DNA from 4 places in the Streptomyces sp. NBC_01257 genome. Region 1 is predicted to be linked to each of the others. Evidence: riboswitches for the same ligand, from Rfam matches in the RefSeq annotation. Region 1 holds a riboswitch; each other region holds the start of a gene.
What was found. Region 1 has a riboswitch for S-adenosylmethionine ahead of OG408_RS37640 (putative leader peptide). Riboswitches for the same ligand answer to the same signal wherever they lie in the genome.
Positions count from the first base shown of each region.

Region 2: it holds a riboswitch for S-adenosylmethionine, as region 1 does, so the genes downstream of both, OG408_RS34125 (hypothetical protein) here and OG408_RS37640 (putative leader peptide) in region 1, are expected to answer to the same signal.
Region 3: it holds a riboswitch for S-adenosylmethionine, as region 1 does, so the genes downstream of both, OG408_RS11105 (aminotransferase class V-fold PLP-dependent enzyme) here and OG408_RS37640 (putative leader peptide) in region 1, are expected to answer to the same signal.
Region 4: it holds a riboswitch for S-adenosylmethionine, as region 1 does, so the genes downstream of both, thrC (threonine synthase) here and OG408_RS37640 (putative leader peptide) in region 1, are expected to answer to the same signal.

Region 1 covers NZ_CP108472.1:8,643,929-8,647,730, forward strand. The annotation lists gene OG408_RS37625 (sugar ABC transporter substrate-binding protein) at 1-232, shown strand, start outside; gene OG408_RS37630 (ATP-binding cassette domain-containing protein) at 368-1,147, shown strand; gene OG408_RS37635 (sugar ABC transporter permease) at 1,144-2,424, shown strand; SAM riboswitch class IV at 2,584-2,696, shown strand; gene OG408_RS37640 (putative leader peptide) at 2,736-2,852, shown strand; gene OG408_RS37645 (LLM class flavin-dependent oxidoreductase) at 2,926-3,802, shown strand, end outside.
Region 2 covers NZ_CP108472.1:7,811,992-7,815,793, reverse strand. The annotation lists gene OG408_RS34135 (cytochrome P450 family protein) at 1-276, opposite strand, end outside; gene OG408_RS34130 (cytochrome P450) at 276-1,574, opposite strand; gene OG408_RS34125 (hypothetical protein) at 1,800-2,234, opposite strand; SAM riboswitch class IV at 2,282-2,391, opposite strand; gene OG408_RS34120 (phosphocholine-specific phospholipase C) at 2,504-3,802, opposite strand, start outside.
Region 3 covers NZ_CP108472.1:2,633,677-2,637,478, forward strand. The annotation lists gene OG408_RS11100 (Lrp/AsnC family transcriptional regulator) at 1-60, shown strand, start outside; gene OG408_RS11105 (aminotransferase class V-fold PLP-dependent enzyme) at 122-1,498, opposite strand; SAM riboswitch class IV at 1,673-1,790, opposite strand; gene trpD (anthranilate phosphoribosyltransferase) at 1,874-2,938, opposite strand; gene qcrB (cytochrome bc1 complex cytochrome b subunit) at 3,063-3,802, opposite strand, start outside.
Region 4 covers NZ_CP108472.1:5,032,760-5,036,561, reverse strand. The annotation lists gene thrC (threonine synthase) at 1-1,291, opposite strand, end outside; SAM riboswitch class I at 1,309-1,435, opposite strand; gene OG408_RS21770 (glucosyl-3-phosphoglycerate synthase) at 1,589-2,551, shown strand; gene OG408_RS21765 (alpha,alpha-trehalose-phosphate synthase (UDP-forming)) at 2,606-3,802, shown strand, end outside.

The sequences.
Region 1 (3,802 bases):
GGCGGCTGCGATGGCGGTCGACCTCGCCCAGGGCAAGGACATTCCGAAGTCCCTGACGCCGACCACCGTCAAGAGCGGCAGCGGTGAGAAGGTCCCGGCCAAGCTGCTGACACCGGTCGTGGTCAACAAGGACAACATCAAGGACACCGTCGTCAAGGACGGTCTGTACACGGTCAAGGAGATCTGTACTCCGGCCTACGCCGATGCCTGCAAGAAGGCCGGCCTCCAGTAGCTCCCGCGCCCGGCCCACGGCCCTCATGACCGTGCACGGCCGCGCACGAACCCGGACGAGCCGCGACACGCGGCTCGTCCGGCGGGGGCCGAGACTGTCCGCCCGTGTGTACGGGCAACCCAGGAGGCGGTTCCTTTGCCGCAAGCACCTGTGCTCACTCTGCGGGGGATCTCCAAACGCTTCGGCGCCGTCCAGGCACTGTCGGGCTTCGACCTGGAAGTCAGTCCCGGCGAGGTCGTCGCACTCGTCGGCGACAACGGGGCCGGGAAATCGACAGCGGTCAAGGCGATCGCGGGCGTCAATCCGCCCGACGAGGGCGTCATCGAATGGCAGGGCCGCCGAGTGGCGATCGGCCGCCCGCACGACGCCCAGAACCTCGGCATCGCGACCGTCTACCAGGACCTGGCCCTGTGCGACAACCTCGATGTCGTCGGCAACCTCTTCCTCGGCCGCGAACTGCGCCGCTTCGGCGTGCTCGACGAGGTCCGCATGGACCAGCGCTCGCGCGAACTGCTCGACACGCTGTCCATCCGCATCCCCAGCGTCCGCATCCCCGTCGCCTCCCTCTCCGGCGGACAGCGCCAGACGGTGGCGATCGCCCGTTCGCTGATCGGCGACCCGAAGGTCGTCATCCTGGACGAACCGACCGCGGCCCTCGGCGTCGAGCAGACGGCCGAGGTCCTCGACCTGGTCGAACGGCTCCGCGACCGCGGCCTCGGGACCATCCTCGTCAGCCACAACATGGTGGACGTCATGGCGGTCGCGGACCGGATCGCGGTGATGCGCCTGGGCCGGAACAACGGCTTCTTCGACCGGCGCTCCACCACCACCGAGGAGATCATCTCCGCCATCACGGGTGCCTCGGACAGCGCGGTCACCCGCCGCCAGGCCCGTAAGCGGGAGGAGGAGCGATGACCCGGGATCCGTCACGCGACGCCGACGACGCCGGCCAGCAGCCGGCCCGCGATGCCATGCCCGCCGTCGACTCCCGGCTGCTCGTCCGTGAGGAGGGCATCCGGGGGTACGCCAACGAGTTCTGGCGCAAGATGCGCAGCGGGGAACTCGGCTCGCTGCCCGTCGTCATCGCGGTGATCATCATCTGGACGGTGTTCGGCAGCCTCAACAGCACGTTCCTCTCGGCGCAGAACCTCTCCGACCTCAGCCAGCAGATCGTCGGCACCGGCATGATCGCCGTCGGGATCGTCTTCGTGCTGCTCCTCGGTGAGATCGACCTCTCCGTCGGCTCCGTCAGCGGCCTGTGCGCCGCGATCTTCGCCGTGCTGAACGTCCTCAACGGAATGAACGAGTGGCTGGCGCTGCTCATCGCCGTGCTGGGCGGCGCCGCCGTCGGGCTCATCCAGGGCTTCTTCTTCGCCAAGGTCGGGGTCCCCGCCTTCGTCGTCACCCTGGCGGGCAACCTCGCCTGGAACGGGCTGATGCTCCAGGTGCTCGGCGCCAGCGGCACGGTCAACATTCCCGGTGACAGCGTCGTCGCCGAGATCTACTCGACCATCTACCACAGCCCGGCCGCCGCCTACGTGGCCGCGGCCGTCGGGGTCGGGCTCTTCCTGCTGGCGTCCCTCCTGGACGCGGCGCGGCGCAGAGCGGCCGGAGTGCCGTCCCGGCCGGTCGCGGAGATCGTGCTGCGCACGGTCGTCATCGCCGCGATCGCGTTCGTCACCGCGTACATCCTCAACCAGTACCAGGGACTCCCGCTGGCTCTGCTGATCTTCCTGATCGTGCTGGTGCTGCTGGACTTCGTGCTGCGCCGCACCACCTACGGGCGGAAGGTCTTCGCGGTCGGCGGCAACTCCGAGGGTGCGCGGCGGGCCGGTATCAGCGTCCCGTTCGTCCGGATGTCCGTCTTCTCGATCGCGGGAACCATGGCCGGGGTGGGGGGCCTCTTCCTCGCCGGGCAGATCCAGTCGGCGAGCCAGACTTCGGGCGGCGGCAACCTGCTGATGAACGTCATCGCCGCGGCCGTCATCGGCGGTACGAGTCTGTTCGGCGGGCGCGGTTCCGTCTGGTCGGCGCTGCTCGGTGCCCTGGTGATCGGTTCCATCCAGTCCGGGATGAACATCATGGGCGTGAGCAACGCCGTGCAGTTCATGATCACCGGATCGGTCCTGCTGGCGGCCGTGGTCGTCGACTCCCTGTCCCGCAGGAGCCAGAAGGCGGCCGGACGCGCCTGATCCCCGCCGGCCGGCGGGCTGGGGCAGGCAGGCGGAAAACAGTCGTCCGACGGCGGAACAGACGGCGGGGCCCCGTTGTTGAGGCTCACGGCAGTGTGAACACGACCATGATCTGCCGGGCATTGCGCGGCGCCGCCGTCGCGCGTAGCGTTCCCGGCAGGTCATGAGTGTCAGCGCACAGCCCCGGCTCGCTGACCGGCAACCCTCCTGCGCGGCGGGGTGCTCCGGGTGACGACCGGGCGGGGCCCGACCGGGTTCCGCAAGCGCGAGGCCCCCGGGCCCGCCGAGCGGGAAGAGCGGAGGCGACGGTCATGCCACCGGTGACGCGTCCGCTCGTCAAGGTCCTCGCCCCCCGGCGCCGTGTCCACCTGTACTCCCGGCAGCACATAGACCTCCAGCGCGTGGCCGGCGCGCTCTGTTGTTCCTGACCCGTTCCCGCGACGCCGAACCTCCCGACGAGGCCCGGCGATCACCCACGGTCGATCAGGAAGGCACCCTTTCGTGTCCGCATCGTCATCGCCGCACCCTCCCCTGTCCGCATCCCCCCTGCACCTCGCCGTCGCCCTGAACGGTGCCGGCTGGCACCCGGCCGCCTGGCGCGAGCCCGGGGCCCGGCCCGGGGAACTGCTCACCGCCGCGTACTGGACCGACACCGTCAAGGAGGCCGAAAGCGGCCTGCTCGACTTCGTGACCATCGAGGACGCCCTCGGGCTCCAGTCCTCGCGGTACACCGAGCCGGACGGCCGCACCGACCAGGAGCGCGGCCGGCTCGACGCGGTGCTCATCGCCGCCCGGGTGGCCCCGCTGACCCGCCACATCGGGCTCGTCCCCACCGTCGTCGCCACGCACACCGAGCCGTTCCACATCTCCAAGGCGATCGCCACCCTCGACTACGTGAGCGGCGGCCGGGCCGGTCTGCGCGTCCAGGTGACGCCCCGGCAGCACGAGGCGGCCCACTTCGGACGCCGTACGTTCCCGCGCTTCCGCATCGAGGACCGGGACACCCCTGCCGTACGGGACCTGACCGCCGAACTCTTCGAGGAGGCCGGCGACTACGTCGAGGTGGTACGCCGGCTCTGGGACAGCTGGGAGGACGACGCGGAGATCCGGGACGTCGCCACTGGACGGTTCATCGACCGCGACAAGCTGCACTACATCGACTTCGAGGGCCGCCACTTCAGCGTCAAGGGCCCCTCGATCACCCCCCGGCCGCCGCAGGGCCAGCCGGTCGTCAGCGCCCTGGCCCACCAGAGCGTGCCCTTCCAACTGGTGGCGCGCTCGACGGACATCGGATACATCACCCCGCACGACACCGGTCAGGCCCGCACCGTCATCGACGAGATCCGCGCCGGACAGACGGCGGCGGGGCGGGCCGCGG
Region 2 (3,802 bases), 830 kb from region 1:
CCACGCGTGCGTCACCTCGCCGCTCTGCCACAGGCTCCAGGCGTCGAGGTCCTTCACCAGCCGCGGGTCGACGAGGAGCTGCCGGGCGTCGGCGTGCCGGGTGAGGGTCCAGGCGGGAACCCCGAGCAGCTCGATACGGGCCAGCGGCCCGGCGTCGCGCAGCCGTGCCGTCTCACCGTCGAGGTCCTGGACCATCGGGTCGATGACGACGACGGTCCCGCCGTCCTGAGCGGCGGCCTGGGCGGCTTCCTGGGCGGCGGCGTGAGGGCAGTTCACTAGAAGTCTCCTGTCGTGCGAACGGGGGTGAACCGGACGGGGAGCGAGGTGGTGCCCCGCAGAAAGGCGGAGGGCCGCCGTACGAGGTCCTGGACGGCGACGCCGAGCTGGAGGTCGGGCAGCCGGTCGAGCAGCACCTCGATGCCGGTACGGGCGATGATCTCGGCGATCTCCTGGGCGGCGAACGGGCACCGGTACTCGCCGTGGCTGAAGGCCAGGTGCGCGCCGTTGCCGCCCTGGGCCGGGGCGCCGCTGCCGGACATGCTCTGCCGGATCAGCGGATCGGTGTTGGCGGCGCCGAGCCCGAGCAGCAGCATGTCGCCTGCCTTGACCCGCTGTCCGCCGAGCTGGGTGTCCCGTACGGCCCAGCGGCCGGAGAGGATCTGGGTGGGCGTGTCCTCCCAGAGCACCTCGTTCATGGCCTCGCCGATGCTGCGCCGGCCGCGGGCCATGGAGTCGGCGAACTCGTCCTCGGTGAGCATCAGCCGCAGGGAGTTGCTGATCCAGTCGGCGGTGGTGAGGTGCCCGGCGGCCGTGATGGCCATCAGGTCGAGCATGTACTCCTCGTCGGTGAACACCTCGGGGAACGCGAGCATGCGGGAGGTCACGTCGTCCCCCGGCACGGCCCGCTTCGCGGCCACCAGCCGCGCCATGTGCTCCCCGAACCGCAGATGGGCGCTCTGCGCACCCGGTCCGCCGTCGGCGAGGTCCCTCAACACCTGGGCGATGTCGGCGCCTTCGTCGTCGGGGAAGCCGACGAGGCGGGCGAGGACGAGGACGGGCAGGGGTTCACAGAAGTCGGAGACGAGGTCGGCGGTCCCCCTGCTGCACACGTCGTCGATCAGACGGTCCGCCAACTCCTCGCAGTGGCGCCGGATCTCGAACGGATCGGCGCCTTCGAGGGCCGGCCCCACCATGCGCGCGTGCCGCCGGTGCTCCTCCCCCGCACTGAAGTAGATGGACGGCAGGGGCCGCCCCACCATCGGCAGCAGCGGCCAGTCGTCGGGGATGTGCGGCCACTGGTTCCACAGACCGACGTCGCGGGGGAACAGCTCGCCGTCGCTGGTGACTTGGTGGAGCTCGCGGTACCCGATGACCAGCCAGGCGGGGAACCCGCCGGGCAGTTCCACCGGGACGACGGGCCCGTGATCCCGCCGCATGCCGCGGTAGACGGCCTGCGGCTCGGTCTGGAAGCCGGGCCCGCTGAGCGGCACGGCTCCGGAGGCGGCGTGCGCCGGACAGCCGGGAGGAGGAGACGGAGAGGGCGGCGCGGGCTCTGTGGAAGAAGGGCGCGTCATGAGTCCTGACTCCTGTGGCGACAGCTGCACGCGTCATGATCATGCGATCAACGCATGTTCACTATAAGGATTTTGTGTGACGCCGGACCGGTCAACAGCGATCAATTTCGCGCCTTGAACGCAACAACCGGGCGACAACTCCCCACATTTGCAGAGCATCACGAAGTACCGCCCGGCACGATGCGCGCGGGCGGTACGGGACGGGCGAGTCGGACAGCCAAGGCCCTAGGCCAGGGAGGAGCGCTCCCCGGCACGGACGCCCTCGCAGAGGTCCCCGCCCTCCAGGCCGACGTTCACCAGCCCGGCAGCACCCCGGGTTCCCCCACCGGCACCGCCGCTGTCGCCGTCGCCGTGCACGAGCTTCAGCGCATGCCAGCGCGGCAGCCAGTACACGCGCCCGCGGTGAGCCGCGAGAGTCTCCCGCAGTGCGCCGGGGGCATGCGTCCAGACGGCGGGAAGGTCGTTCGCGTAGTCGAAGGCGGGACGGAGTTCGACCCATCCGTCGTCGCGGACATCACCGGCGGTGAGCAGGATCTCGACGGCCTGCCCCGGCTCCTGGCGGCACTTCTTCGCATGGATCCAGTGCACGCGGTGACCCGCGGCGTAGCGGGAGCAGTCGTCGCTCCGCACGGAGTCGTTCTGGGTGAGATGACGCAGCATGGTGGGATTCGCCTTCCGGGACGAGGACCCCGGGTGTCCTGCACCGCGGTCCGCTGTTCCCCGCACCCTGCGCACGGGGCAGGTCGTCACCCGGAGCACCCGCAGCGGAGCGGGGTGCCGTCCAGCAAGCCGGGGCTGCGCGCTGGAACTCATGACCCGACGAAAACTCTAACCCACGCAAACCGCACGACCCGACGGGTGGTCAGGAGCGTTGCGGCACCCCCTCGGGTGTCGCGACGCTCCCGCCCCACCGCCGGACCGTCGGCCACTCACCCGGTGACGAGACCCGGGTCGCTCGTACCGGCTTCGCCGGTCTCGACGTGTCCGGCGAAGCGCCGCAGGAAGGCGGTGTCCGCGTCGGAGGTGACGGCGATGTCGTACCAGCGCTTGCTTTCCCGCAGGTCGAGGACGTGCTTCACGGTCGCGCCCGCCCGCACGGTGAAGGTCTCCGCGCCGCTTCCGTACCCGGCGGCACGGCGAACGGTCAGGTGCACGCTCGCGGACCCGCCATTGAAGAGGGTGAGTTCGAGCCCACCGGTCGCGGCGACATGACGGGCCGTCACCTCAGGTCCGGCCACCTTCCCGGCGGACCTGAAGGCACGCAGGAACCCGTTGGGGCCATGGACGGTGAGATCGGTCACGCCGTTGGAGTAGAGCGTGTTCCAGCTGTCCGAGAGCGACGCGCCGGCCCCGGCGGTGTAGGTCCAGGGCCCGTCGGTGCGGTTCGCGGAGGTCACCAGGAACTGCGCCCCGGCCGCGGCCCCGCCGCTGAAGGTGAGGCGGTACTTGCCGGTGGCCGGGTCGGCGGCCCCGTCCACGAAGGGCGCGTAGCGCAGCGGCCGGGTGGGACGGGCGCCCTTCTCCTGTTTGGGCACGCTGCCGGTGGCGGGCGGTGCGGGCACGTAGTCGGGGTGGCGGCCGCGGTCCGGGGGCTCATAGGCGTCGGTCGACGGCAGCGGGGCGTCCGAGGTGTCCGTACGGCCGAAGTCGAAGGCGGAGGTGAGATCGCCGCAGACGGCGCGGCGCCAGGGTGAGATGTTCGGCTCGTGCACGCCGAAGCGCTCTTCCATGAACCGGATGACGGAGGTGTGGTCGAAGACCTCGGAACAGGCGAAGCCGCCGGTGCTCCACGGCGAGACGACGAGCATGGGCACGCGCTGCCCGAGTCCGTACGGCCCGGCCGCGTACCGGATGTCGCCCGGGAAGTAGTCGGCGGCGGTGTCCACGGTGGACAGCCCCTGGCCGGGCCCCGAGGGCACGAAGGGCGGCACGACGTGGTCGAAGAAGCCGTCGTTCTCGTCGTAGGTGATGAAGAGGGCGGTCCTGCCCCACACCTCGGGATCGGAGGTCAGCGCGTCGAGGACCTGCGAGATGTACCAGGCGCCGTAGTTGGCGGGCCAGTTGGGATGCTCGCTGTAGGCCTCCGGAGCGACGATCCAGGACACCTTGGGCAGCGTCCCGGCCCGGACGTCGGCCTTCAGGTCGTCGAGGAGCCCGCCGGCGCTCTTGATGTCGGTACCGGTGCGCGCCTTGTCGAAGAGCGGATCACCGGGCTCGGCACCGCGGTA
Region 3 (3,802 bases), 6.0 Mb from region 1:
TTCCGTACGTACTCCCAGCACGACCTGGAAGCCGCGTTCGCCATCGGCCTGGACGGCTAGCAGGGCAGCACTTCGGCCGGGCACGGACAGCTGTCCGTGCCCGGCCGAAGTGCTGTCCGCCTCAGACCTGCGCGGTGCCGCGGTCCGGGACGCAACGGCCGTCCTCGGTGCGGTACTTCCACTGGGCGCCCTCGCTGACCAGCTCGCGGACGGCGCGCAGGAAGCGCTCGATGTGCTCCTCCGGGGTACCGGCGCCGAAGCTGACGCGGATCGCGTTGAGGGACCGCTCGCCCGGCTCCGCCTCCGGCGCGCCGCACTCGCCGACGTCCTGCGGGTCGCTGCCGAGCAGGGTGCGCACCAGCGGGTGGGCGCAGAAGAGTCCGTCGCGCACCCCGATGCCGTACTCGGCGGAGAGCGCCGCGGCGAAGTGCGAGCTGTTCCAGCCCTCCACCACGAAGGAGATGACGCCGACCCGCGGGGCGTCGTCGCCGAACAGTGAGAGCACCTTGACCTCGGGGACCTCGGCGAGTCCGGCGCGGACCGTGCTGACGAGGTGCTGCTCGCGGGCGACCAGGCTGTCGAATCCGGCCTCGGTGAGCGCCTTGCAGGCGGAGGCGATGGAGTAGACGCCGATGACGTTGGGCGAGCCGGCCTCGTGGCGGGCGGCGGTGGTGTGCCACTCGACGTCCACCCCGCCGTCGGTGCGCCGGGCTACCTTGCGGGAGGCGCCGCCGCCGGCCAGGTAGGGCTCGGCGGTGCGCAGCCAGTCGGAGCGGCCGGCGAGGACGCCGGAGCCGAACGGCGCGTACAGCTTGTGGCCGGAGAAGGCGACCCAGTCGACGTCCAGCTCGGCGATGTCGACGGGGTGGTGCGGGGCGAGCTGGGCGGCGTCGAGCACGATCCGCGCGCCGTGGGCGTGCGCGGCGGCGGCGAGCTCCTTGACCGGCCACAGCTCACCGGTGACGTTGGAGGCGCCGGTGACGCACACCAGCGCGGGGCCGTACGGGTCACGGTCGGCGAGCGCCCGCTCCAGCGTGGCGACGGCCTGGGCCGGGGTGCGCGGGGCGTTCAGGTAGGTCACCCGGGCGTCGCGCCAGGGCAGCAGCGAGGCGTGGTGCTCGGTCTCGTACACGAAGACCTGGCAGTCGGCCGGCACGGCCGCGGCCAGCAGGTTGAGCGAGTCTGTGGTCGACCGGGTGAAGATCACCTGGTCGTCGGGGCGGCAGCCGAGGAACTCGGCGACGGTGACGCGGCTGGACTCGAAGAGGTCCGTGGAGAGCTGCGAGAGGTAGCCGGCGCCGCGGTGGACGCTGCCGTAGTACGGGGCGTAGGCGGCGACGTCGTCCCACACCCGCTGCAGGGCCGGGGCGCTGGCGGCGTAGTCGAGTGCGGCGTAGGTGACCTCACCGCCGGTGACCAGCGGGACCGTCACATCCTTGCCCAGAACGGGCAGCGGGGAACAAATGGACTGGTCGGCGGCAGCGGTGAAGACAGACATGACGAACTCCCGTAACAGGCAGGCGAAATCCGCGTGCCTGCGACGACGCGGCAGCACGGAGGGAAGAAAGAAGGGTGTGCGGAGGAGGGCCGAAAAGCCCTATCGCATTCGCTTGCTCACAAGAGGCTCCCTGAGGACCAGGACCCCACGGGTGGACATCTCACGATGTCGAGGGGTCCGCGCTTGCCGCAGACCTCGCTGCCTACGGCCTGGTCTTCACCCGGGGCACCCCGCCACGGACGGAGGGTTGCCGGACAGCGGGCCGGGGCCGTAGTCGCTGTCACTCATGACCTGCGCAGCATCTTGCCATACGTACGCAAACGCGCAAGGCGCAGTCCATGATCTGGACTGCGCCCTGCCTCACACTCCGTGCCCTCAGACGTTGCTGGCCACGACCCAGCGCTCCAGCACCCGGCCCGCCGCGCCCGAGTCGATGGACTCGGCGGCCTTCACGATCCCGCCGGCGATCTGCTCGGCCAGCGTGCCCTCCCCCGGATCCAGGGCGACCAGGGCCGCCGCCGAGTTGAGCAGGACGGCGTCCCGTACGGGCCCCGTCTCACCGGCGAGCAGCCGGCGGGCCACATCGGCGTTGTACGAGGCGTCGGCGCCGCGCAGCGCGTCCACCGGCACCAGCTCGAGACCGACGTCGCGCGGGTCGAACGCCTCCTCGCGCACCACGCCGTCCCGGGCGATCCAGACCCGGGAGGTCGCGGTGGTGGTCAGCTCGTCCAGGCCGTCGTCGCCGCGGAAGACCAGGGCGGAGTTGCCGCGCTCGGCGAGGACGCCCGCGACGATGGGCGCCATCCGCAGGTCGGCGACGCCGATCGCCTGCGACCGCACCTTGGCCGGGTTGGTGAGCGGGCCGAGGATGTTGAACGTGGTCGGCGCGCCGAGCTCCGCCCGGGCCTTCGCCGCGTACCGCAGTGCGGGGTGGAACTTGACCGCGAAGCAGAAGGTGATGCCCGCTTCCTCGGCCACCTCCACGACCCGCTGCGGGGGCAGTTCCAGGTTGACGCCGAGCTTGCCCAGGACGTCGGAGGAGCCGCTGGCCGACGACGAGGCGCGGTTGCCGTGCTTGACGACCTTGGCCCCGGTGCCCGCCACGACGATCGCCGACATGGTGGAGATGTTGACCGTCTTGGCCATGTCGCCGCCGGTGCCCACGATGTCGACGGTACGGCCGGGCACATGGATGGTGGTGGCGTGCTCGTACATCGCGCGGACCAGGCCGGCGACCTCCGTGACGGTCTCGCCCTTGGCCCGCAGCGCCACCGCGAATCCGGCGATCTGCACGTCGGTGGCCTCGCCGCTCATGATGCGGTCCATGGCCCAGGCGGTGTCGTCCTCGGTCAGGTCCTCGCCACGCAGCAGGGGGGTCAGCACGCCGGGCCAGGAACGAGCCGCCACGCTGTCGCCGCCGACCGGGGTCACAACGTTCATGGTCCGCTCCTGGGGGGTCCACAGCCGATTAGGGGATGGGACCACCCTATCGAGCCCCAGGGGCAGCAAAGAGCCCCGTCCATCGAATGGACGGGGCTCCCGCTGTGGCGATCAGTTCAGGTGATCAGTGGTGGCCGTGGCCGCTGGTGATCTCCTTGTACTCCTCGGCGGTGGGCTTGGCGATCTGGTTGTTCTCGCCGTAGTAGCCCTTGCTGAGCTTGGCCCGCACCCTGGCGACCGGGGACACCTTGCGCTCGACACCGTTCTCGTCGACCGTCGGGCCGATCTCGACCGGCTTGTACTGCTCGTGCGCGGTGAGCGTGTGCAGCTGCGCGGGCGAGAGCGGCTCGTGGACCTCGACGAACTCACCGTGCGGCAGGCGCTTGATGAGGCCGGACTCGCGTCCGTGCAGCACCTTCTCCTTGTCGCGGCGCTGAAGGCCGAGGCAGATCCGCTTCGTCACGATGAACGCGAGGACCGGGCCCACGAAGAAGAAGATCCGGACGAACCAGGAGATCGAGTTCAGCGACAGGTGGAAGTGCGTCGCCCAGAGGTCGTTACCACCGCCGACGAGGCCGACGAAGTAGACCGTGATCCAGGCGACACCGAAGGCCGTCCGGGTCGGGGCGTTGCGCGGGCGGTCCAGGATGTGGTGCTCGCGCTTGTCGCCGGTGACCCAGGACTCGATGAACGGGTACATCGCGATCGCACCCAGAATCACACCGAAGAGGACCAGCGGGATGAACACGCCCAGGACGAGCGTGTGACCCCAGAGGTTGATCTCCCAGCCGGGCATCACTCGGATCAGACCCTCGGCGAAGCCCATGTACCAGTCGGGCTGGGCGCCGGTGGACACCTGGTCCG
Region 4 (3,802 bases), 3.6 Mb from region 1:
TGGTGGCGGCGAGGCCCGCGTCGCGGAAGGCGTCCAGGCTCGGGCGGATCGTGGCGCTCACCTGTGAGGTGGCGGCCACCGCGTCCAGCGTCTTCAGGCCGTCGCCGGTGTTCAGGACGACGGTGGTGAGCGTCGGGTCCAGCAGACCGGCCTCGATGAGCTTCTTCGTCACGCCGACCGTCACGCCGCCCGCCGTCTCGGCGAAGATGCCCTCGGTGCGGGCCAGCAGCTTGATCGCGTCGACGACCTGCTCGTCGTTGACGTCCTCGACGGCACCGCCGGTGCGGCGGGCGATGTCCAGGACGTACGGGCCGTCGGCCGGGTTGCCGATGGCGAGGGACTTGGCGATCGTGTTCGGCTTCTGCGGCCGCACGACGTCGTGACCGGCCTTGAAGGCGGCGGAGACCGGGGAGCAGCCCTCGGCCTGGGCGCCGAAGATCTTGTACGGCTTGTCCTCGACGAGGCCGAGCTTGATCAGCTCCTGAAGGCCCTTGTCGATCTTCGTGAGCTGCGAGCCGGACGCGATCGGGATGACGATCTGGTCGGGCAGCCGCCAGCCGAGCTGCTCGCAGATCTCGTACGCCAGGGTCTTGGAACCCTCGCCGTAGTACGGGCGCAGGTTGACGTTGACGAAGCCCCAGCCCTCGCCGAGCGGGTCGCCGATGAGCTCGGAGCAGAAGCGGTTGACGTCGTCGTAGTTGCCCTCGATGCCGACCAGCTCACCGCCGTACACCGCGGCCATGACGACCTTGCCCTGCTCCAGGTCGTGCGGGATGAACACGCAGGACCGCAGGCCGGCGCGGGCGGCGGCGGCGCCCACGGCGCCGGCCAGGTTGCCGGTGGAGGAGCAGGAGAGGGTGGTGAATCCGAAGGCGCGGGCGGCCTCGACGGCGATCGCGACGACACGGTCCTTGAAGGAGTGCGTCGGGTTGCCGGAGTCGTCCTTGACGTACAGGCCGCCGGTGACGCCCAGCTCACGGGCGAGGTTGTCGGCCTTGACCAGCTTGGTGAAGCCGGGGTTGATGTTGGGCTTGTCCGCGACATCGGCGGGGACCGGCAGCAGCGGCGCGTAGCGCCAGATGTTGTTGGGTCCGGCCTCGATGCGCTTCTTCAGCTCGTCCGGGGAGCCGCTCGGCAGGTCGTACGCCACTTCGAGCGGCCCGAAACAGGACGCGCAGGCGAAAAGGGGGCCGAGGGGGAATCGCTCTCCGCATTCGCGGCAGGAAAGCGCCGCGGCGGGACCGAGGTCCACGGAAGATTCGGTGTGTGCTGCAACAGTCTCAACAGCCATGATGGCGAGGCCCTTTCTCCTCATCTTCCTCGTGACGCATTTCGCCACGAGACGGAATTGGCACCTTCCCTACCGAACCTCGCGGTCGGCAGGAGGGTTGCCGGGACTTCAACGGGCCGTTCCCTCAGTCCCTCTGGATGAGCGCTGTGGCACTGGACCATGGATCCAGGCGTTTATCGGCGGACGGACCCCGGCATGCGACGGCCATCTGCGTTGTTCAAGACTGTAACCGAAGCACCGGACTGTTGAGATAGTCGTCCGTACCGCGAGATGGATCACATACAGGGAGTATCGACCGTGCTGGAAGAGGTCGAACGCTGGCTGACCAGGCGTTCCTGGTCGGCCGCCGACCGTCCGCTGGACCGTCTTCTGGCCGCCAGGGACAGCCTCCGGAACGCCGGGTCGCGCGCCGGGAGCGTCAGCGTCGTGCTGCCCGCGCTGAACGAGGCGGAGACGGTCGGCGACATCGTCGCGACCATCCGGCGCGAGCTCATGGAGAAGACCCGGCTGGTCGACGAGCTGGTGGTGATCGACTCCGGCTCGACGGACGCGACCGCCGAGGTCGCCCGCCGGGCGGGGGCCCGGGTCATCCACCGGGACGCGATCCTGCCGCGGATGCCCGCCGTCCCCGGCAAGGGCGAGGTGCTGTGGCGGTCACTCCTGGTGACCGGTGGCGACATCGTGTGCTTCATCGACGCGGACCTGAAGGACTTCTCGGCGGACTTCGTGTCCGGCATCGTCGGCCCGCTGCTGACCGACCCGTCGGTGCAGTTCGTCAAGGCGATGTACGACCGTCCCTTCGGCGACACCACGGGGCAGGGCGGCCGGGTCACCGAGATGGTGGCGCGCCCGCTGCTCAATCTGCACTGGCCGCAGCTGGCCGGCTTCGTCCAGCCGCTGGGCGGGGAGTACGCGGTGCGCAGGTCCCTGCTGGAGCGGCTGCCGTTCCCGGTCGGTTACGGGGTGGAGCTGGGGCTGCTCGTCGACTCCCTGCACACCGTGGGCCTGGACGCGCTCGCCCAGGTCGACGTCGGTGTCCGCAGGCACCGCCACCAGGACGGCCAGGCGCTCGGCCGGATGGCGGCCGCCATCTACCGCACCGCCCAGCTGCGCCTCTCCCGGGGCCACCTGGTGCGCCCGGCGCTGACCCAGTTCGAGCGCGGCGAGCACGGCTTCGTCCCGCACACGTATCCCGTGGACACCGAGGAGCGGCCGCCGATGCGGGAGATCGAGGAGTACGTTTCGCGCCGCGCGGCATGACGTGGCCGGACTTCGCACGTTTGGGCGGTTGGTGATCGGGCTAGATTCCGCAACATGGTCTCCGAGCACGTCCCTCAGCCCGCTGCCCAGGTCCTCGTCGCGTCCAACCGCGGCCCGGTCTCGTACACCCTGCGCGAGGACGGCTCGCTCGACGCCAAACGGGGCGGTGGCGGGCTCGTCTCCGGCCTGAGCGCCGTGGACGACAAGACGTGGGTGTGCGCGGCCCTCGGGGACGGTGACCGGGAGGCGGTGCGGCGCGGTGTCGCCGAGCCGGGCGTCCGGATGCTCGACATCGACGCGGACGTGCACGCCGACGCGTACAACGGCATCGCCAACTCGGTGCTCTGGTTCGTCCACCACCTGCTCTACCAGACCCCCGTCGAGCCCGTCTTCGACGCGGAGTTCCGCCGCCAGTGGGCGTCCTTCGAGACGTACAACCGGGCCTTCGCCGAGGCGCTCGCCGAGGAGGCGGGCGAGGGTGCGGCGGTCCTGGTGCAGGACTACCACCTGGCGCTGGTGCCCGGCATGCTCCGCGAGCTCCGCCCCGACCTGCGCATCGGCCACTTCTCGCACACCCCGTGGGCGCCCGTCGACTACTTCCGGATGCTGCCCGACGACATCGCCGCCCAGCTGCTGCACGGCATCCTCGGCGCGGACCGGGCCGCGTTCCTCACCCGGCGCTGGGCGGACGCCTTCATCGGCTGCTGCACGGAGATCCTCGGCGGCACCGGCCACACCCGGATCGGGGTGCACGGGCTCGGCGCCGACGCGGACTTCCTGCGCCGCCGCGCCCACGAGGCGGACGTCGACGAGCGGATGGCGGCGCTGCGGGAGCAGGTGGGCCCGGACCGGAAGACGATCGTGCGGGTGGACCGCACGGAACTGTCGAAGAACATCGTCCGCGGTCTGCACGCCTACCGCGCCCTGCTGGACGGGCGGCCCGAATGGCGCGGGCGCGTCGTCCACATCGCGTTCGCCTACCCCTCGCGGCAGGACCTGGCGGTCTACCGGGAGTACACCGCCGAGGTGCAGCGCGTCGCCGACACCATCAACGAGGCCTACGGGACGGCGGACTGGACGCCGGTCGTCCTGCACGTCAAGGACGACTTCGCCCGCTCGCTGGCCGCGTACCGGCTGGCGGACGTCGCGCTCGTCAACCCGATCCGGGACGGGATGAACCTGGTCGCCAAGGAGGTCCCGGTCGTCTCCGACCACGGCTGCGCGCTGGTGCTGTCGCGGGAGGCGGGGGCG